Regions from separate parts of the Methylobacterium nigriterrae genome, predicted to be linked through region 4. Evidence: predicted binding sites of a transcription regulator. Region 4 holds the regulator's gene; each other region holds the start of a gene.
What was found. The regulator LexA, encoded in region 4, represses DNA repair genes until DNA is damaged. The targets are predictions, from matches to a motif close to TGTTCNNNNTGTGTTCNG.
Positions count from the first base shown of each region.

Region 1: a site for LexA is predicted at 1,838-1,855, ahead of recA (recombinase RecA). Genes of this name have one in related genera too.
Region 2: a site for LexA is predicted at 2,736-2,753, ahead of WDW90_RS10430 (ATP-dependent helicase). Genes of this name have one in related genera too.
Region 3: a site for LexA is predicted at 1,589-1,606, ahead of uvrA (excinuclease ABC subunit UvrA). Genes of this name have one in related genera too.

Region 1 is NZ_JBAWTG010000025.1:58,274-62,845, forward strand. Features, by position in the region: gene cckA (cell cycle histidine kinase CckA) at 1-1,801, shown strand, start outside; gene recA (recombinase RecA) at 1,916-3,007, shown strand; gene alaS (alanine--tRNA ligase) at 3,471-4,572, shown strand, end outside.
Region 2 is NZ_JBAWTG010000014.1:61,645-66,216, forward strand. Features, by position in the region: gene WDW90_RS10420 (AsmA family protein) at 1-2,238, opposite strand, end outside; gene WDW90_RS10425 (hypothetical protein) at 2,403-2,639, opposite strand; gene WDW90_RS10430 (ATP-dependent helicase) at 2,765-4,572, shown strand, end outside.
Region 3 is NZ_JBAWTG010000035.1:25,733-30,304, forward strand. Features, by position in the region: gene WDW90_RS18600 (methyl-accepting chemotaxis protein) at 1-1,260, opposite strand, end outside; gene uvrA (excinuclease ABC subunit UvrA) at 1,684-4,572, shown strand, end outside.
Region 4 is NZ_JBAWTG010000008.1:8,878-13,449, forward strand. Features, by position in the region: gene WDW90_RS07070 (ComEC/Rec2 family competence protein) at 1-905, shown strand, start outside; gene lexA (transcriptional repressor LexA) at 899-1,627, opposite strand; gene WDW90_RS07080 (hypothetical protein) at 1,924-2,214, shown strand; gene WDW90_RS07085 (DUF4399 domain-containing protein) at 2,318-3,205, opposite strand; gene WDW90_RS07090 (SUMF1/EgtB/PvdO family nonheme iron enzyme) at 3,586-4,572, shown strand, end outside.

The DNA.
Region 1 (4,572 bases), on a different contig from region 4:
GCCCGCCCGGCTCTATCACCGCGTCGCTTTCGGCAAGGACGGGAAGCCCGGCTCCTCGCGGACCTTCGTGATCAACCGCTCGGCCGGCGCGGAGTTCGACGAGCCGCAGCGGGCCGCCGAGGTACGCCTCGCCCGCTTCCTCAACAACTCGCCGATCGCGATCGCGACTCTCGACCGGGCGGGCCACATCGCCCGGGCGAACGCCTCCTTCGCACGCCTCTTCGGCGCGATGCCCAGACAGGCGATCGAGGGCAGCACGGGCGAGGTCGGCGCCGAGCCGACCATGGGCGAATCCGTGATCGAGCGCGACCGCGGCACCCTGGAGGCGGCCCTTGGCAAGGCGGCGAGCGGGCTCAGCGACGTGCAGCCCATCGAGGTCTCGCTGACGGGCAACGGAAACCGCTCCGCCCGCGTCTGGCTGAGCCCGGCCGGGGGCGAGGGCTCGGCGGCCGACAAGGGCCTCGACGAGACCGACCGCGAGCGCGTCATCCTCTACGCCCTCGACACCACCGCGCAGCGCCAGCTGGAGCAGCAGGTCGCGCAGACCCAGAAGATGGATACGGTCGGCCAGCTCGCCGGCGGCATCGCGCACGACTTCAACAACGTCCTCCAGGCGATCATCGGCTACTCGGACCTCCTGATCGCGAGCCACAAGCCGACCGACCCCGCGTTCCAGGACATCATGCAGATCAAGCAGAACGCGAACCGGGCGGCGGGTCTCGTACGCCAGCTCCTCGCCTTCTCGCGCCGCCAGACCCTGCGTCCCGAGGTGATGAATGTCGGCGAGGCGCTGTCCGAGCTCACGCTCCTGCTGAAGCGGCTGCTGGGCGAGCGGGTCGATCTCGAGCTGAAGCACGGCCGCGACATCTGGCCCGTGAAGGCGGACGTCAACCAGTTCGAGCAAGTCATCGTGAACCTCGCGGTCAACGCGCGCGACGCGATGCCAGAGGGCGGCCGGCTGATGATCCGCACCGCCAACGTCCCGGATGCCGGCGACGGCCCGGAGGCTCGCGCCGTCGCGCCGGCCGGCGACCACGTGCTGATCGAAGTGCTCGATACCGGCGAGGGCATCCCGCCTGAGCTGATGGAGAAGATCTTCGAGCCGTTCTTCACGACGAAGGAGATCGGCAAGGGTACGGGTCTCGGCCTCTCCACGGTCTTCGGCATCATCAAGCAGAGCGGCGGCACCGTCGACGTGCGCTCGACGGTCGGGGAGGGCACGGCCTTCCGTATCTACCTGCCGCGCCACGAGCCGGCCGTCGAGGCGGAGCCAGAGACGGCTCCGCCCGCGACGCTGCCGAAGCTCGCCGCGCAGGCGCCTACGGTCGGGCCGGGCGGGGCGGCCGAGGCGCCGCCGGGGCAAGAATCGCCCGACGGCGCGATGGCGGAGCCCGCGAAGGTCGAACCGCGCAAGCCCGCGGCCGACCATACCGGGCAGGGGACCATCCTGCTCGTCGAGGACGAGGACCCGGTCCGCGCCGTCAACAGCCGGGCGCTCTCGGCCCGGGGCTACACCGTGCTCGAGGCCGCCTCGGGGCTCGAGGCGCTGCGGATCGTCGGCGAGGGGAACCACGAGATCGACCTCGTCGTATCCGACGTGGTCATGCCCGAGATGGACGGACCGACGTTGCTGCGGGAGATTCGCAAGCACCGTCCGGAGCTTAAGGTCATCTTCGTGTCGGGCTACGCCGAGGATGCGTTCCGCAAGAACCTGCCCGAGGGCGAGACCTTCAACTTCCTGCCCAAGCCCTTCAGCCTGAAGCAGCTCGTCGAGACCGTGAAGCGGACGATGTCGGCCTGAACAGCCCCGCAAGGCGGATCGCGCCCCTTGCCGAATGAGAACAAAACATGTACAAATTCGTCATCCCGGGCGCATTGAGAACGGCGCCTTTCCCCTTCATAAGGATGGCGAGAGATGGCTCAGCCCGCGTTGAAAGTGGTGGATACGCCCAGCATGGACAAGGACAAGTCGAAGGCGATCGATGCCGCCCTGTCCCAGATCGAGCGCGCCTTCGGAAAGGGCTCGATCATGCGGCTCGGCAAGACCGACAAGGTCGCCGAGGTCGAGACGGTCTCGACCGGGTCGCTGGGCCTCGACATCGCGCTCGGCGTCGGCGGCCTGCCGCGCGGGCGCGTCATCGAGATCTACGGGCCGGAATCCTCGGGTAAGACCACGCTCGCGCTCCACACCATCGCGGAGGCCCAGAAGAAGGGCGGCGTCTGCGCCTTCGTGGACGCCGAGCACGCCCTCGACCCGGTCTACGCGCGCAAGCTCGGCGTGAACCTCGACGACCTCCTGATCTCGCAGCCCGACACGGGCGAGCAGGCGCTCGAGATCACCGACACGCTGGTGCGCTCCGGCGCCATCGACGTGCTGGTGGTCGACTCTGTGGCGGCCCTGACGCCGCGGGCGGAGATCGAGGGAGAGATGGGCGATTCGCAGCCCGGCCTCCAGGCCCGGCTGATGAGCCAGGCCCTGCGCAAGCTCACGGGCTCGATCTCGCGCTCGAAGTGCATGGTGATCTTCATCAACCAGATCCGCATGAAGATCGGCGTGATGTACGGCTCGCCGGAGACGACCACGGGCGGCAACGCGCTGAAGTTCTACGCCTCCGTGCGCCTCGATATCCGCCGCGTCTCGACGCTCAAGGACCGCGACGAGGCCATCGGCAACCAGGTCCGCGTCAAGGTCGTCAAGAACAAGGTCGCGCCGCCCTTCAAGCAGGTCGAGTTCGACATCATGTTCGGCGAAGGCGTGTCCAAGGTCGGCGAGCTGATCGACCTCGGCGTCAAGGCCGGGATCGTGGAGAAGTCGGGCGCCTGGTTCTCGCATGCCAGCCAGCGCCTCGGCCAGGGCCGCGAGAACGCCAAGGGCTTCCTGCGGGACAATCCCGAGATCGCCGCCAAGATCGAGGGAGCGATCCGCCAGAACTCGGGCCTCGTCGCCGAGCGCATCCTCGAGAACGCGACGCCGACCGCCGACGACCTCGACGAGGGCGAGGCCTGAATCGCTCCCGAGCGGATTCAAACCCTCCCGCGAGGGCTTGGCGGTTCACGGAGGCCGTCGGTGCCGAACTCGGCCGCTTCCCGGCCGGGCGCGGGTCCCCTCTCCCGTCCGGGAGAGGGACGGGGTGAGGGGTGGTGCGACCTCTCCGGAGATGTCGCACCCCTCACCCGGTCCGCGTTCCGCGGACTCGACCTCTCCCGCACGAAAGAGGTGAGAGGCGCCCGATCCTGGGACGGTCGGATCGGCGCCAGCATCGATCCGACCGCCAGCTCGCACGGGAGGTGGGCTGGCGCGGACGCGCCGTCCTGCGCGGAGCGACCGGACCGGGACGACGCGGCATCGGTCGATCGGATCCCGCATCGGCCGTGACTTACGGCGCGGCGGTCCTTATGAGGGCGGATGAGGCGGTCAGGCTTTGCCAGAAGCCCGGCGCGCAAGCCCAGGCCCACAAGAGTCAATTTCGATGAGCGGCGTCAACGAGATCCGGTCGACCTTCCTCGATTACTTCGCGCAAGCCGGCCATGCCGTGCTGCCCTCGTCCTCGCTGGTGCCGAAGAACGACCCCACGCTGATGTTCACGAACGCCGGCATGGTGCAGTTCAAGAACGTGTTCACGGGCGTGGAGAAGCGGCCCTACACGAAGGCGACCACGGCGCAGAAATGCGTCCGCGCGGGTGGCAAGCACAACGACCTCGACAATGTCGGCTACACGGCGCGCCATCACACCTTCTTCGAGATGCTCGGCAATTTCTCCTTCGGCGATTACTTCAAGGCCGAGGCGATCGAGCTCGCCTGGACGCTGATCACGCGGGAGTTCGGCCTGTCGAAGGACCGTCTTCTCGTCACCGTCTACGCCGACGACGACGAGGCCGCGGGCCTCTGGCGGAAGATCGCGGGCTTTGCCGACGACAGGATCATCCGGATCGGCACCTCCGACAATTTCTGGCAGATGGGCGATACCGGCCCCTGCGGCCCATGCTCGGAGATCTTCATCGACCAGGGCCCGGCGCTGCAGGGCGGCCCGCCCGGCTCGCCCGACGAGGACGGCGACCGCTTCCTCGAATTCTGGAACCTCGTCTTCATGCAGTACGAGCAGATCGAGCCGGGCAACCGGCTCGCCCTGCCGCGCCCCTCGATCGACACCGGCATGGGGCTCGAGCGCATCTCGGCGATCCTGCAGGGCGTGACGAGCAACTACGAGACGGATCTGTTCCGGACGCTGATCGACGCGGTCAGCCACGCGGTCGGACGGCCGCCCGAGGCCGGCAACGTCGCCTCCTACCGGGTCATCGCCGACCACCTGCGCGCCTCGTCCTTCCTGGTGGCGGACGGGGTGCTGCCGGGCAACGAGGGGCGCGGCTACGTGCTGCGGCGGATCATGCGCCGCGCCATGCGCCATGCCGAGCTGATCGGCTCGCGCGAGCCGATGATGTACCGCCTCGTGCCGACGCTGGTGCGCGAGATGGGGCAGGCCTACCCCGAGCTGATGCGGGCCGAGAGCCTGATCGGCGAGACCCTGCGCCTGGAGGAGACCCGGTTCCGCCGCACGCTGGAGCGGGGCCTCG
Region 2 (4,572 bases), on a different contig from region 4:
GAGATCGGGCGTCTCCGCCCGGATCGCGCCCGATGAGGGCGGCTCCCCGTCGGTGGCGACGCGGATGGGCTCGTCCGTCGCGAGCTTGAGCCCGGCCACGATGCCGCTTGCCGAGAGGGCGAGGCCGGCCGCGGCCGAATCCGCTCCCGCCTGCTTCCGCGCGCCCGCGATCGTGAGGCTCGCCGGCTGGCGCAGGCCCGCGATGTCGTCGCGCCCGAACCAGATGCCGGCGCGCGGCGTCGCGATCGTGAGGTCGAGGCCCTCCACGTGCCCGGCGCGGCTGAGGAGCGACACGTCGAGGCTGCCGCCCGCGGCCGTCCCCTTCGCGGCGGTGCGCAGGACGTCCGCCTCGCCCGCGTTCCGCTCCAGGCTCACGCCGAGGTCGAGGGCGCCCGTGCGCAGGAAGGCCGGGATCAGCCGGGCCTCCGCCACCCAGACCCGGTCGAGGAGGGCGAGAAGCGGCGCCGCGACCGGGGCCGTGACCCGGCCGCTGATCCGGCCGGCGCCGTCCCGGTCGATCCGGCCCGACAGCTTCGCGTTGGCGCCCGCGAGGTCGGTGACGTCGAGGCTGTCGACGACGAGGCTGGTTCCGTCGGACTGGATGCTCGCCGCGATGGTCCCGTTGCCGGAATGCGCGCCCGCCGGCCCGTAGCGGACGTCGCGCGCCTTGAGGGTGAGACCGAGATCCTGGCCGTGCAGGCTCGCGAGCGCGGTGCTGAAGGAGGGGAGCGCCGCGATGTCGATGCCGCGCGCCGCGATCTGCGCGTCGAAGCGCCCGCGCCCGCCCCTGTCCGGCCCCGTGTAGCGGGCATTGCCGGTGATGCGCGCCTCGCCGAGGCTGAGGCGAAGGTTGCGCACGGAAAAGTCGGGCGAGGCCGCCGAGACGTCGGCGCTCACCTCGACGGGGCGGCCATCGAGGATGCTGATCCAGGGTCCCTCGAGCCCGAGCCTGCGCAGGTAGCGACCGAGGCCGTCGGAGGCCGGCGCCGCGAGGGAGACCTCGCCAGTGAAGCGGGGGCCGGGCTCGGTGTCGATCTCGCCGCTGCCCGCGAGGCTTGCCGCCCCAGGCGCCTGCGCGCGGAACCGGCGCAGCAGGAAGCCGCCGGTCCGGTCGAGGGTACCGCCGAGCTTCAGGTTCGACCAATCCTCGAGGCCCAGAGCGACGCTCTCGACGGCGAGATCGAGGTCGAGCATCACGGGAAGGCCGATGCTGCCCTTGGCGAGCCCCCTCGGCACGCCGCGCGCGACGAGCGCCCGGCCCGCCGTCGACAGCAGGAAGGCGTCGAGATCGACCCGGCGTGCCTCGAGGTTCAGTCCGGCGCGCCAGTTGCGCAGGTCGATCTGGCCGGTCCCGGCGAGCCGGATCGCCTGGCCGCCCGGGTCGATCTCGGCGTTGACGCCCTCGAAGCGGGCGATCGGCCCCCGGGCCTTGAACTTGCCGCCGAGGGCGAAGGGCAGGTAGGCGCCCGCCGCCTGGGTCGGCGGGCCGACGACGAGCCGGGCCGAGCCCTCCGATTCGGGCACGAGCGCGCGGGTCTGGCCCGGCTGCGCCGCGGCGGGATCGAGCGGCACCAGAGCGATGCGCGCATCCGCCTCGAAGCGGGGCTGCGTGTCGCCGCCGCCCGAGAGCTTGACGCTCACGCTGCCGTCCTGAGCCGGTTCCCCGCTGGCGAACCGGAAGGGGACGCCCCCGCTCGTCCCCTCGACCCGCCAGGGTCCCGCGAGGCTCGGCGCCTGCAGGCGCAGGTTCTCCGCGCCGACCTGGTCGGTGCGCCCGGTCGCGGGCACGAGGGTCGTCAGCAGGAATTGCTGGATGCGCAGGTCCTCGATCGCGAGATCGCGCCCGCGCAGGGTCTCCGAGAGATCCGGCGGCAGCAGGATCGCGTCGCCCTCGGTGACCGGCAGCCGCACCTCGGCACGGCCGATCCGGGTCTCGGTGAAGCGGAACTCGCCCTTCAGGAGCGGCGTCAGGGCGATCTCGGCCTTGACGAAGCGCGCGTCGAGGGCGGGCTTGCCCGGCTCGTCGCCGAGGCGGAGCCGGTCGACGCGCAGGCGCGGAGAGGGCAGGAGGCGCACCTCGATGCGGCCCTCGCTTCGGACGGGCAGGTTCAGGGAGCGGCTGATCGCCCGGTCGACGGCGGCGCGCTGCCCCTGCCAGTCGATGAAGGGCGGGACGGCGAGCGCCGCGACGAGGATCAGGATGACGGCGCCCGCGAGCGCGGTCAGGATGTCACGCACCGTGTTGGTTCCGCCTCACGCCCCGTGCTCCGGGGTGGATTCCGCGGGTGCACGATGCCGCGTCCGGCGCCCGCAGGCTGGCCGACCCGTGCCCCCGGATCGGACATAGCATAGCGGAGCCGGGCTTCGCGCCCAATCCGCCCCGATCCGCCCGGTGCGTCGGCTCAGCGCCGCGGCACGACGGTCGGGCCGGGAGCCGGGTTCGGCTGGAACAGTTCGTTGCGCTGGTTCTGCATGCGCAGCTGGTTCTGCTGGGTGGTCTGCTGCTGGCGCATCTCGCGCATCTGGCTCTGCTGCGACAGGGAGTTGTTCATGCTGTTGATGTTCCCGCCCTGGACCCCCTGGGCGAGGGCGGGGAAGCTCGCCAGCAGGGCGAGGGCGGCGATCGGCACGAGGCGCATGGCGGGTCTCATCTCTCGGCGGTTCGCAGAGAGGACGCCTCGGGGGCCCCGCAGGTTCCGGCCCGCGACGGTACCGCGCGGCCCAGGCCTCGACGCCGTTCGCGTTTTGGTCCAGTGAGGGCCGCATGCAGAAGCCCTCCGATGCGGCGGCGACGCCCGGACCCGACGGGGGCGCCCAGCGCGCCCAGACCTCGCTCGCCGCCCGCGCCATGGCGGGACTGAAGCCGAGCGCCGCCGCCTACCTCGAGGGGCTGAACCCCGAGCAGCGCCGCGCCGTCGAGACGACGGACGGGCCGGTCCTCGTGCTCGCGGGCGCGGGCACTGGCAAGACGCGGGTGCTGACGACCCGGATCGCCCACCTGATCGCCACTGCCAAGGCGCGGCCCTTCGACATCCTGGCGGTGACCTTCACGAACAAGGCCGCGCGCGAAATGAAGGCGCGCATCGGCGGTCTGATCGGCCCGGCGGGCGAAGGCATGCCCTGGCTCGGCACCTTCCACGCCATCGGCACCAAGATCCTGCGCCGGCACGCCGAGCTTGTCGGGCTGAGATCGGATTTCACGATCCTCGGCACCGACGACCAGCTCCGCCTGATGAAGCAGGTCATCGCCGACCAGAACATCGACGAGAAGCGCTGGCCGGCGCGCGCGCTCGGCCATGCCATCGACGGCTGGAAGAACCGGGGCCTCTCGCCCGAGCAGGTGCCGCCCGGCGAGGCCGGCGCCTTCGCGTTCGGCAAGGGCGGCGCCCTCTACAGTGCCTATCAGGCGCGTCTGGCGACCCTGAACGCCGTCGATTTCGGCGACCTCCTGCTCCTCTGCCTCAAACTCTGGCGCGAGAACGGGGACGTGCTGGAAAACTATCAGGGCCGCTTCCGCTACATCCTCGTCGACGAGTACCAGGACACCAACGTCGCCCAGTACCTCTGGCTGCGGCTCCTGGCGCAGGGCCACCGCAACGTCGCCTGCGTAGGCGACGACGACCAGTCGATCTACGGCTGGCGGGGCGCCGAGGTCGACAACATCCTGCGCTTCGAGCACGATTTCCCGGGCGCGGCCGTCATCCGCCTGGAGCGCAACTACCGCTCGACCGGCCACATCCTCGCCGCCGCCTCCGGCCTCATCGCCCGGAACGAGGGCCGCCTCGGCAAGACCCTGCGCACCGAGGACGTGGCGGGCGAGCGGGTGACGGTCACCGGCGCCTGGGATTCGGAGGAGGAGGCGCGGCTTCTCGCCGAGTCGATCGAATCGCTCCAGGCCAAGGGCCACCCCCTCTCGGAGATCGCCGTGCTGGTCAGGATCTCGGCGCAGATGCGCGAGATCGAGGATCGCTTCGTCCAGCTCGGCCTGCCCTACCGGGTGATCGGCGGGCCGCGCTTCTACGAGCGGGCCGAGATCCGCGACGCGCTGGCGTATCTGCGCATCACCGCGAATCCCGCCGACGACCTCGCCTTCGAGCGCATCATCAACACGCCGAAGCGGGGCCTCGGCGACGCGACGCTCCAGCAGCTCCATGCCTACGCGCGGGCCGAGCGGGTGCCGCTGCTGCTGGCCGCCCGCAAGCTGATCGAGACCGACGAGCTGAAGCCGCGCGTGCGCTCGACGCTGCGCGCCCTTGTCGAGAGTTTTTCGCGTTGGGCGCGGTCGGTCGAGACGATGCCGCATTCCGAGGTCGCCCAGACGATCCTGGAGGAATCCGGCTACACCGAGATGTGGCAGAAGGACCGCTCGGCCGATGCCGCGGGGCGGCTCGAGAACCTCAAGGAGTTCGTCCGCTCCATGGAGGAGTTCCCCGACCTCGCGGGCTTCCTGGAGCACGTCGCCCTCGTCATGGACGCGAGCGAGGCTGAGGGAGCCGAGCGCGTCAGCCTGATGACGCTGCACGCGGCCAAGGGACTCGAGTTCGACACCGTGTTCCTGCCGGGCTGGGAGGA
Region 3 (4,572 bases), on a different contig from region 4:
GCCGACCCGCGCCTCGAAGCCGTCCGCGAGGCTCCGCGCCGCTTCGCGCCGGGCGGCGGCGCTCTCCTCCGCCATCCGCTCCTGCTCGGCCCGGATGCGGCGGCGCTCGCTCACGCTGTCGCGGAAGTCAGCCGCCGCGGCCGCGATGGCCCGGACCTCGTGGGGACCGCCCTGCGGGATCGCGACCTCGGTCTCGCCCCGGCCGATCGCCGCCAGCGCCCGCGACATCCGGATCAGCGGCCGCGCGACGGCGCTGCCGAGGCCGAAGGCGAGCGCCCCGGAGAGCAGGAAGGTCATGAGCCCCGCCGCCGCCCAGAGGGCGAGGCTGCGGTCCGCGGCCTCGCGCACGGCGCCGGCGGCGGCTCTCAGGTCGCCGGTGAGCCGGTCCTCGACGGCCTTGAGGCCGTCGATGCGCTGGGTGGCGAGCTTGAACCAGAGGGGACTGTCGCGGAAGGCCAGCGCCTCGCCCGGCATCGTGCCGAGGGCGAGCCCGCGCAGGCGCGCCACCTCGCGCGCCGCCTCGCCGCCCTCGCTCGCCGCGAAGGCGTCGAGCTGGGCCGGGTCGGCCTGCAGGCGGAACACTCCCTCGAAGGTCGCCTGGTTCGCCGCGAGCGTGGCAAGCCGCTGCAGGCCCGCGAGGTCGAAGCTGCCCGCCGCGAAGGCGGCGGAGACCGCGGCGCGCTCCTGGCCGGCGAATTCCTTCAGGGACAGGAAGGCGGCGTAGGTCCCGACCCGGTTGGCGATGCCGACATGGGCCGCGACGTTCTGCATCTCCCGCACGATGCCGAGGCCCTGGCCGACCAGGCCGGTGTAGAAGGCCATGCTCTGGGACGGGGCCGGCTGCAGGGCGTCGACCGAGGCCCGGTGCGCCTCGACCTGCCCGAGGCCGTCGCGGAGCTGGCCCGCCCGGCGCGCGAGGATGGGCCCGAACCCCATCGTGCCAGCCTCGGAGAGGGCCCCGGCGAGGACCGCCCGCGCCGCGTCGGTGCGGGCGCGCTGCGCGCCGAGCTCGGCCTTGAACTGCGTGCCCTTCGAGCCGAGGAACAGGCTCGAGGCGCCCCGCTCCCGCTGCGCCTCGTGCACGAAGGCGCTGACCCTGGAGGCGAGGCCGACGAGGTCCTGGACCTCGGCCATGTCGGCGCGCTGGGCCATGCGGTCCGAGATCGCGAGCCCCGCGACCGCCGCGAAGGCGAGGCAGGGCGCGAGCGCCACGGCCAGGATGCGCCCGCGCAGGGACCCGACGAAACCACCCACCATCATGTCTGCACCGAACTTCGGTTACGCTACGGAGAGTTGAATCGGCGCGAGTCCGTAAATTCTTGGTTTCCGGCCGAGGTAATGCTTAATTTTGAAGCATATGACGAAAACAAGTGCATGTTTTTCAGTCTTCTGAAGCTTATCGCGTCACCGCTCCGGGTCTTCGCACCGTCTGCCGGCGGTTCCCGCCCGTCCTCCGCCGCTCCGGCACGGGCCGCCCCGACGCCGGGGCCGGCGCCGGGTTGGGAAGCGGACGGCCGATACCTACATCCTCGGCGGGAACCGCGCCTTCGCACCTCCCGTTGACCCGGCCTCGTCGCAATATTGCCCGTGTACCGTGTTTGTTCTAGCTAGGGCCCGCGTCCTGGCCGGGGGCCCGTCCCGCGTTCGCGCCGATTCGAAGACTGCAAAGAGACCTGCCGCCCCATGGCCAGAGCCCGAGCCGAAGCCGACGCCAAGGATGCCAAGCGCGAGCCCGCGCGCGATGCCAGGACGAACGCCGAGGCGGCGACCAGGCGGACAACCAAGCCGACGACCAAGCCTTCATCGAGGCCGGATGCGCGGCGCGGGGCCGAGGCGGATGACAGGCTCGAGGCCTTGTTCGACGGGGCTCGCGACGCCCGGGTGATCGCGGTGCGGGGCGCGCGCGAGCACAACCTCAAGAACATCGACCTGACGATCCCGCGCGACAGGCTCGTGGTCTTCACGGGCCTGTCGGGCTCCGGCAAGTCCTCGCTCGCCTTCGACACGATCTACGCCGAGGGCCAGCGCCGCTACGTCGAGTCGCTCTCGGCCTATGCCCGCCAGTTCCTGGAGATGATGTCGAAGCCCGATGTCGACCAGATCGACGGGCTCTCGCCGGCCATCTCCATCGAGCAGAAGACCACCTCGAAGAACCCGCGCTCCACCGTCGGCACGGTGACGGAGATCTACGACTACATGCGCCTGCTCTGGGCGCGGGTCGGCATCCCCTACTCGCCGGCCACGGGGCTCCCGATCGAGAGCCAGACCGTGAGCCAGATGGTCGACCGGGTCCTGGCGCTGCCCGAGAAGACCCGGCTCTACCTGCTGGCGCCGGTCGTCCGGGGACGCAAGGGCGAGTACCGCAAGGAGATCGCCGAGTTCCAGAAGAAGGGCTTCCAGCGGCTGCGCATCGACGGCGAGCAATACCCGATCGACGACGTGCCGAAGCTCGACAAGAAGCTCAAGCACGACATCGACGTCGTGGTCGACCGGATCGTGGTGCGGGCCGATATCGGCTCGCGGCTCGCCGAGTCGTTCGAGACGGCGCTGGAGCTCGCCGACGGCGTCGCCGTGGTCGAGTTCGCCGACGCGCCCGAGGGCGACGGCCCGCGCGAGAGCCCGCAGGCCATCACCTTCTCGTCGCGCTTCGCCTGTCCGGTGTCGGGCTTCACCATCGCGGAGATCGAGCCGCGCCTGTTCTCGTTCAACAATCCCTTCGGCGCCTGCCCGACCTGCGGCGGCATCGGCCACGAGATGCGGATCGATCCCGAGCTCGTGATCTCGGACCCGAGCCTCAGCCTCAAGCGGGGCGCGGTCGCGCCCTGGGCGAAATCGACCTCGCCCTATTACGGGCAGACCCTCGACGCGCTCGCCCGGCACTACGGATTCAAGACCACCGTGGCCTGGGCCGACCTGCCCGAGGAGGCGCAGAGCGCCGTCCTGTACGGCTCGGGCCGGCAGTCGATCCGCTTCGACTACAACGACGGCCTGCGCGCCTACGCGGTGAACAAGCCCTTCGAGGGCGTGATCCCGAACCTGGAGCGCCGCTACAAGGAGACCGAGAGCGACGCCTCGCGCGACGACATCGCCCGCTTCATGGGCGAGACGCCCTGCGAGGCCTGCGCCGGCAAGCGCCTCAAGCCCGAGGCGCTCGCCGTCAAGATCGCGATGCAGGATATCGGCGCGGTGACGGCGCTCTCGGTGCGCGAGGCGCATGGCTGGTTCTCGGCGCTGCCCGAGAGCCTGACGCGGAAGCAGAACGAGATCGCGGTCCGGATCCTCAAGGAGATCCGCGACCGCCTCACCTTCCTCATCGACGTCGGGCTCGAGTACCTGACGCTCAGCCGCGGTTCGGGCTCGCTGTCGGGCGGCGAGAGCCAGCGCATCCGCCTCGCCTCGCAGATCGGATCGGGGCTGACTGGCGTGCTCTACGTGCTGGACGAGCCCTCGATCGGCCTGCACCAGCGCGACAACGAGCGCCTGCTCGGCACGCTGAAGCGCCTGCGCGACCTCGGCAACTCGGTGATCGTCGTCGAGCACGACGAGGACGCGATCCTGCAGGCCGACTACGTCGTCGATGTCGGCCCGGGCGCGGGCATCCACGGCGGCGAGATCATCGCGCAGGGCACGCCCGAGGAGGTGCTGGCTCATCCTGATTCGCTGACCGCCAAGTACCTGACGGGCGCGCTGACGGTGCGGACCCCCGTCGCCCGCCGCAAGGCCCGCAAGGGCAAGCTCAGGCTCGTCGGCGCACGCGGCAACAACCTGAAGGACGTGTCAGTCGAGATCCCGCTGGGGACCTTCACGTGCATCACGGGCGTCTCGGGCGGCGGCAAGTCGACCCTCGTGATCGACACGCTCTACAAGGCGGTGGCGAAGAAGCTGAACGGGGCGCTGGAGCATCCGGCGCCCTACGAGCGGCTGGAGGGGCTCGAGCATCTCGACAAGGTCATCGACATCGACCAGTCGCCGATCGGGCGCACGCCGCGCTCGAACCCCGCCACCTATATCGGCGCCTTCACGCCGATCCGCGACTGGTTCGCGGGGCTGCCCGAGGCGAAGGCCCGCGGCTACCAGCCGGGGCGCTTCTCCTTCAACGTGAAGGGCGGGCGCTGCGAGGCCTGCTCGGGCGACGGCGTCATCAAGATCGAGATGCACTTCCTGCCCGACGTCTACGTCACCTGCGACGTCTGCAAGGGCCGCCGCTACGACCGCGAGACCCTGGAGGTGAAGTATCGTGGCAAGTCCATCGCCGACGTGCTCGACATGACGGTCGAGGAGGCGGCCGACCTGTTCAAGGCGGTGCCGTCGATCCGCGAGAAGATGGAGACGCTGGCCCGCGTCGGGTTGCACTACGTGCGGGTCGGCCAGCAGGCGACGACGCTCTCGGGCGGCGAAGCCCAGCGCGTGAAGCTCTCGAAGGAGCTCGCCAAGCGCGCGACGGGGCGCACCCTCTATATCCTCGACGAGCCGACCACGGGCCTGCACTTCCACGACGTCGCCAAGCTGATGGAGGTGCTCCACGAACTCGTCGACCAGGGCAACACCGTGGTGGTGATCGAGCACAACCTC
Region 4 (4,572 bases):
CGACGTATCACTTCCAGACGATCCAGCCCTTTGGCCTGGTGGGCAATGCACTCACGCTGCCGCTCGTGTCGCTCGCCGTCATGCCCGCCGCCGTGATCGGCATCCTCGCCTATCCCCTCGCGCTCGATCAGCCGGTGTGGTGGCTGATGGGGCTCGCCGTGCGCGGCATGCTGTCGATCTCGACCTGGATCGGCGGTTTCGGTCAAGCCAACTTGGTGGTGCCCGCTTTCGGTACGGGTGCCATGGCGCTTCTCGCCGCCGGCCTCTTGCTGGCGACCCTGCCGGTCTCTCGATTGCGCTGGCTTGCTGTGCTCCCGGTAATGATCGGACTGGGCTTCGCCGCAAGTCCACAACGCTTCGATATCTTCATCGACCGCGACGGGAGCGGCGCGGCCGTCCGGGACCGCTCGGGACGCCTTGTCGTCCTCGGCCGACCCCCACCGTTTGTTCTGGAACAATGGTTGAAGGCCGATGGCGACGCCCGCAAGCCGGACGATTTGGCGCGAGGCGAATCCTGCGATCGACTCGGGTGTACGAGACGGACGGCCGACGGCCGACAGGTCGCATGGCTGCGGGACAAGCGCGGTTTCCCGGAAGACTGCGCCCGCGCCGACATCCTGATCACGACCCGAACGGCGCCGGCGGCCTGTGCTGCCAGCCTCGTGATCGACAGGGCCTATCTCGAACGCTTCGGGGCCACTGCGATCCGCTTCACCGCGAGCGGCCCAATCATCTCCCATGCGAGGCCGGCGAACGCATCGCTGCCATGGCGCTCCGGTCACCGGACAGGTCTCGAACAGAAGGCGTCCGTTCAGCTCAGGCTAACCAAGTCGCCCAGTCGACAAGCGGAGGATCCTGACGAGGCGGATGCAAGTACCGACAACCGCCCCGAAACCGTTCAGTAGCGCCGGACGAGACTCACAAGCCGACCTTGGATTTGAACGCGGTCCGGACCGAGGACACGCGTCTCGTAAGCCGGGTTGGCCGCCTCCAGCGCAATCGACGAGCCGCGTCGCCGAAGACGCTTCAAGGTCGCCTCCTCATCGTCGATCAGGGCCACGATGATGTCGCCCGTGTTCGCCGTATCCTGCTTGCGGATCACCACGAGATCGCCGTCCAGGATCCCGGCCTCGATCATCGAGTCGCCGCGGACTTCGAGAGCATAGTGCTCGCCGCCTGCCAGGAAGTCGGGCGACATCGTGATGGAGTGGCTCTGGTTCTGAATTGCCGAGATCGGCGTGCCCGCCGCGATGCGGCCCATCACCGGGATCGTCATGGCGCGACCGTTCTCGTCCGTCGCCTGCGTCATGGGGGTCTTGACGGACGGAATCTTCGCCCGACCACCCTCGACCACGCTCGGCGTGAATCGGCGAACCTCGCCGTTGCCGGCGCCGGCATTCGCACCTGAGAGACTCTCGGGCATCCGGATGACCTCGATCGCTCGCGCGCGATTGGGCAGGCGCCGGAGGAATCCCCGCTCCTCCAAAGCCGTGATCAGTCGATGGATGCCGGATTTCGACTTCAGATCGAGCGCGTCCTTCATCTCATCGAAGGAGGGGGGTACGCCGCTTTCCCGCATGCGCTGCTGGATGAAACGGAGCAGATCCAGCTGTTTACGCGTCAGCATTCCGCAGACTCATCGCTCAAGACGAGCGCCGGCATCGACGCTCGCGGAAACAAACCGCGAACACGTTAAACGTTCCACAAGTGTTCTGCAAGGGTTCGCCGTGGTGGAGGTGTCATCACCTCACGGTGCCCCTGCGCCGATACTCCGACCCGTCGATGGTCCGCCGAAACGTGATGCCAAGTCGTGCATGGGCACGGAGCCTTTAAAGAGCGCTATAGCCCCGCGGCCTAAGTGCTGCAGCGTGTCGCTCGGCAGCCGCATCCTGCTTCGAAGCAGAGAAATTCCCGTAAAAGAGTGTGATCAAGATCACATTCGGGATTTTGGTGGAAGCATACGATGATTTGAGAGCACGTTCAGCCTCTCGCATCGATGCAAGAACTTCGGCGTTCATCGTTCGAAATCAGGAGCATTATATGATCAAATTCGGCATGATTGCGGTTGCACTGACGATCGCTACGACGCTCATATGGCTGGCCTTGATGCCGCAGCCTTCTGTGCCTCAGGGCAGGGCGTCTGCAGGGATCGACATTCAGGAACTGACACGGCACACGCAAGCCACCACCAACTCGGCCTACGATGCCTTCTGATGGCCATCTGGCCGCGTTCGATCTTCAGCGAGGAAGGAGCAACCCAAGCTCAAAGGCTGGCCGCTGTTGCGCACAACGATGCCCGCGGGCGACCTTGGACAGACTATCGCCCGCGTGCGTGCCGCGCGCGTGGGCGCCGCCCGCTCTTGGTGACCAGCACCTTTATCGGCTCGGACATAATCGGCGGATTGTGCGGCACGTGGTCGGTATCCGCTAGCACGAGTTGGAGCGTGTGGGTGCCGAGCGGGAGCGTCACCTGAGCTTCGGTCTGCCCGAGCCCGAAATGCAAATGATTGAAATCATTCGGAATGCGTTCATCCGGCGAGCGCAGAGGCGCGTCGATCAGCAGATGGTGATGGCCGGTGTTCGCCTTGTCGAAGCCCGCTGGCGCCACGCCCATTCCGACGAGGCCGAACCGGATCGTTGTCTTGCGCGAGACCACTGCGCCGTTGTGAGGCTGCACGAAATAGACACGTGCTCCAGGGGGCGATGATCTCCGCACCGTCGGGGCCGCCGCTGCGGCCGCGCCCGCCGGCGCCTCGACGACCCGGACTTTCACGACGTCCGAGGCGACGGGCGGGTTGTGCGGGATATGATCCTTGTCGGCCAGCAGCAATTGCAGCGTGTGCTCGCCGGGCGGCAGGTCGATCTCCGCCTCGGTCTGGCCGGCTCCGAAATGCAGGTGATTGAAGTCGTTCGGAATCGGCCTGTCGACCGGCGGCATCGCAACGTCGATCAGCAGATGGTGGTGGCCCGAGTTGATGCGGTCCGATCCAGCCGGCGCCACGCCCATGTTCCGTAGCCCGAATCGAATCATCGCCTTGCGGGGCAGGACCGCGCCATCCTTGATGTCGATGAAATAGACGGCCGCGCCGGGCGCCGCCGGCGTCGGCCCGGCCTTGGTCTCCTGCGCGACGGCCGCTCCGGTGATCAGGAGCAGCGGAGCCGCGAGGCCGCAGCACCGGTGGACCCATCCCGATGACGCTCCCATCACATTCCTCCCGCTGCCAAGCATAGCATTGCGAAATGCCAATAGGCGCACGTTCCGTGGCCGCACGCCGAGCCGGAAAAAAGGCGTAGGACCCTCTAAAAAGAGCAATCTCCATACCCAAAAAGTTGTAATTACTGGCGATGGGCGCGTACCCAGAATACCAATACCCGTCGAACAGGCTACCGTAGCTCTATGCCCGGCGATTCGTCACGTTAGAATCGGTGGTCTCGGTGAGATGGATGATCCTCAGGCCGCCCCCGATGATAGGATTGATGTCCAAGAGATTTTGCCCTACGGCCGCCAGAAAATCCGACGCTCGGAGCGACGGTCGAGGCGCGCGCGACGCGACGGTTCGTCCTGCGGCTCGGAGAGCCCGGACCATGCTTGTCCGGTTGGCGTTGATCGCCGTCACCCTGCTGCTCGCCGACTTGGCTTCCGCGCAGGGAACCACGGGCACGGCACGGCGGTTCGCCCTGCTCATCGCGAACGTCCGTTATCCAGACGCCAATGTTCCACTGCCGACGGTGGGCAAGGACGCGCGATCCCTTGCCGATGAATTGCGGCGCAATGATTTCGACGTGGAGTTGCGCGAGAACCTGACGCGGGAGGATGCACAGAGCGCACTGGATGCCTTCTACGCAAAGATCAATGCTGGATCGGCGGCGCTCTTCTATTTCGGCGGCTTCGGGATCCAGGTCGGGCGCCAGAGCTACCTCCTCCCGGTCAATGCGCAGATCTGGTCGGAGACCGAGACGCGCCGCGACAGCATCAACCTCGATACCGTGCTCACGGAGATGAATCGCCGTGGCGCCCAGGTGAAGATCGCGATCGTCGACGCTGCCCGATCGAATCCTTACGAGCGCCGTTTCCGTGCCTCGTCCGCGGGTCTTGCGCCCGTCGATGCACCCGAGGGAACCCTCGTCCTCCTCGCAGCGCCTCCCGGCAAGGTGGTGCGGGACGGAAGCGGAGACCTGAGCCTCTTCATGGGTGAGTTGCTCAAGGAACTGCGCACGCCCAACCTCACGGCGGAAGAGGCCTTCGCCCATACGCGGATGGGCGTTTCGCGTGCGTCGAACGCTGAGCAGGTCCCCTGGGTGGCATCCTCCCTCATGGAGGAGTTCCATTTTTCCAAGCCGACCGCCGCTGGCATCCCGTCATCACCCGGCCCGGTGGTGCGGGCGCCCGACGATGCCGCGCAGCCGCGCACCGGGCGCCAGCGCGCTCCCGCCGCAGCACCCGCCCAGCAATCATCGGCCTCTCCAATCGTGGCTCCGAGTCCGCCGCCGACACCGCCCGCACCGGCGCAGCCGCAACTGGCCGCGCTGCCGCCACCGGCACCCGTTCCTCCGGCCGCTTCGCAGACGGGG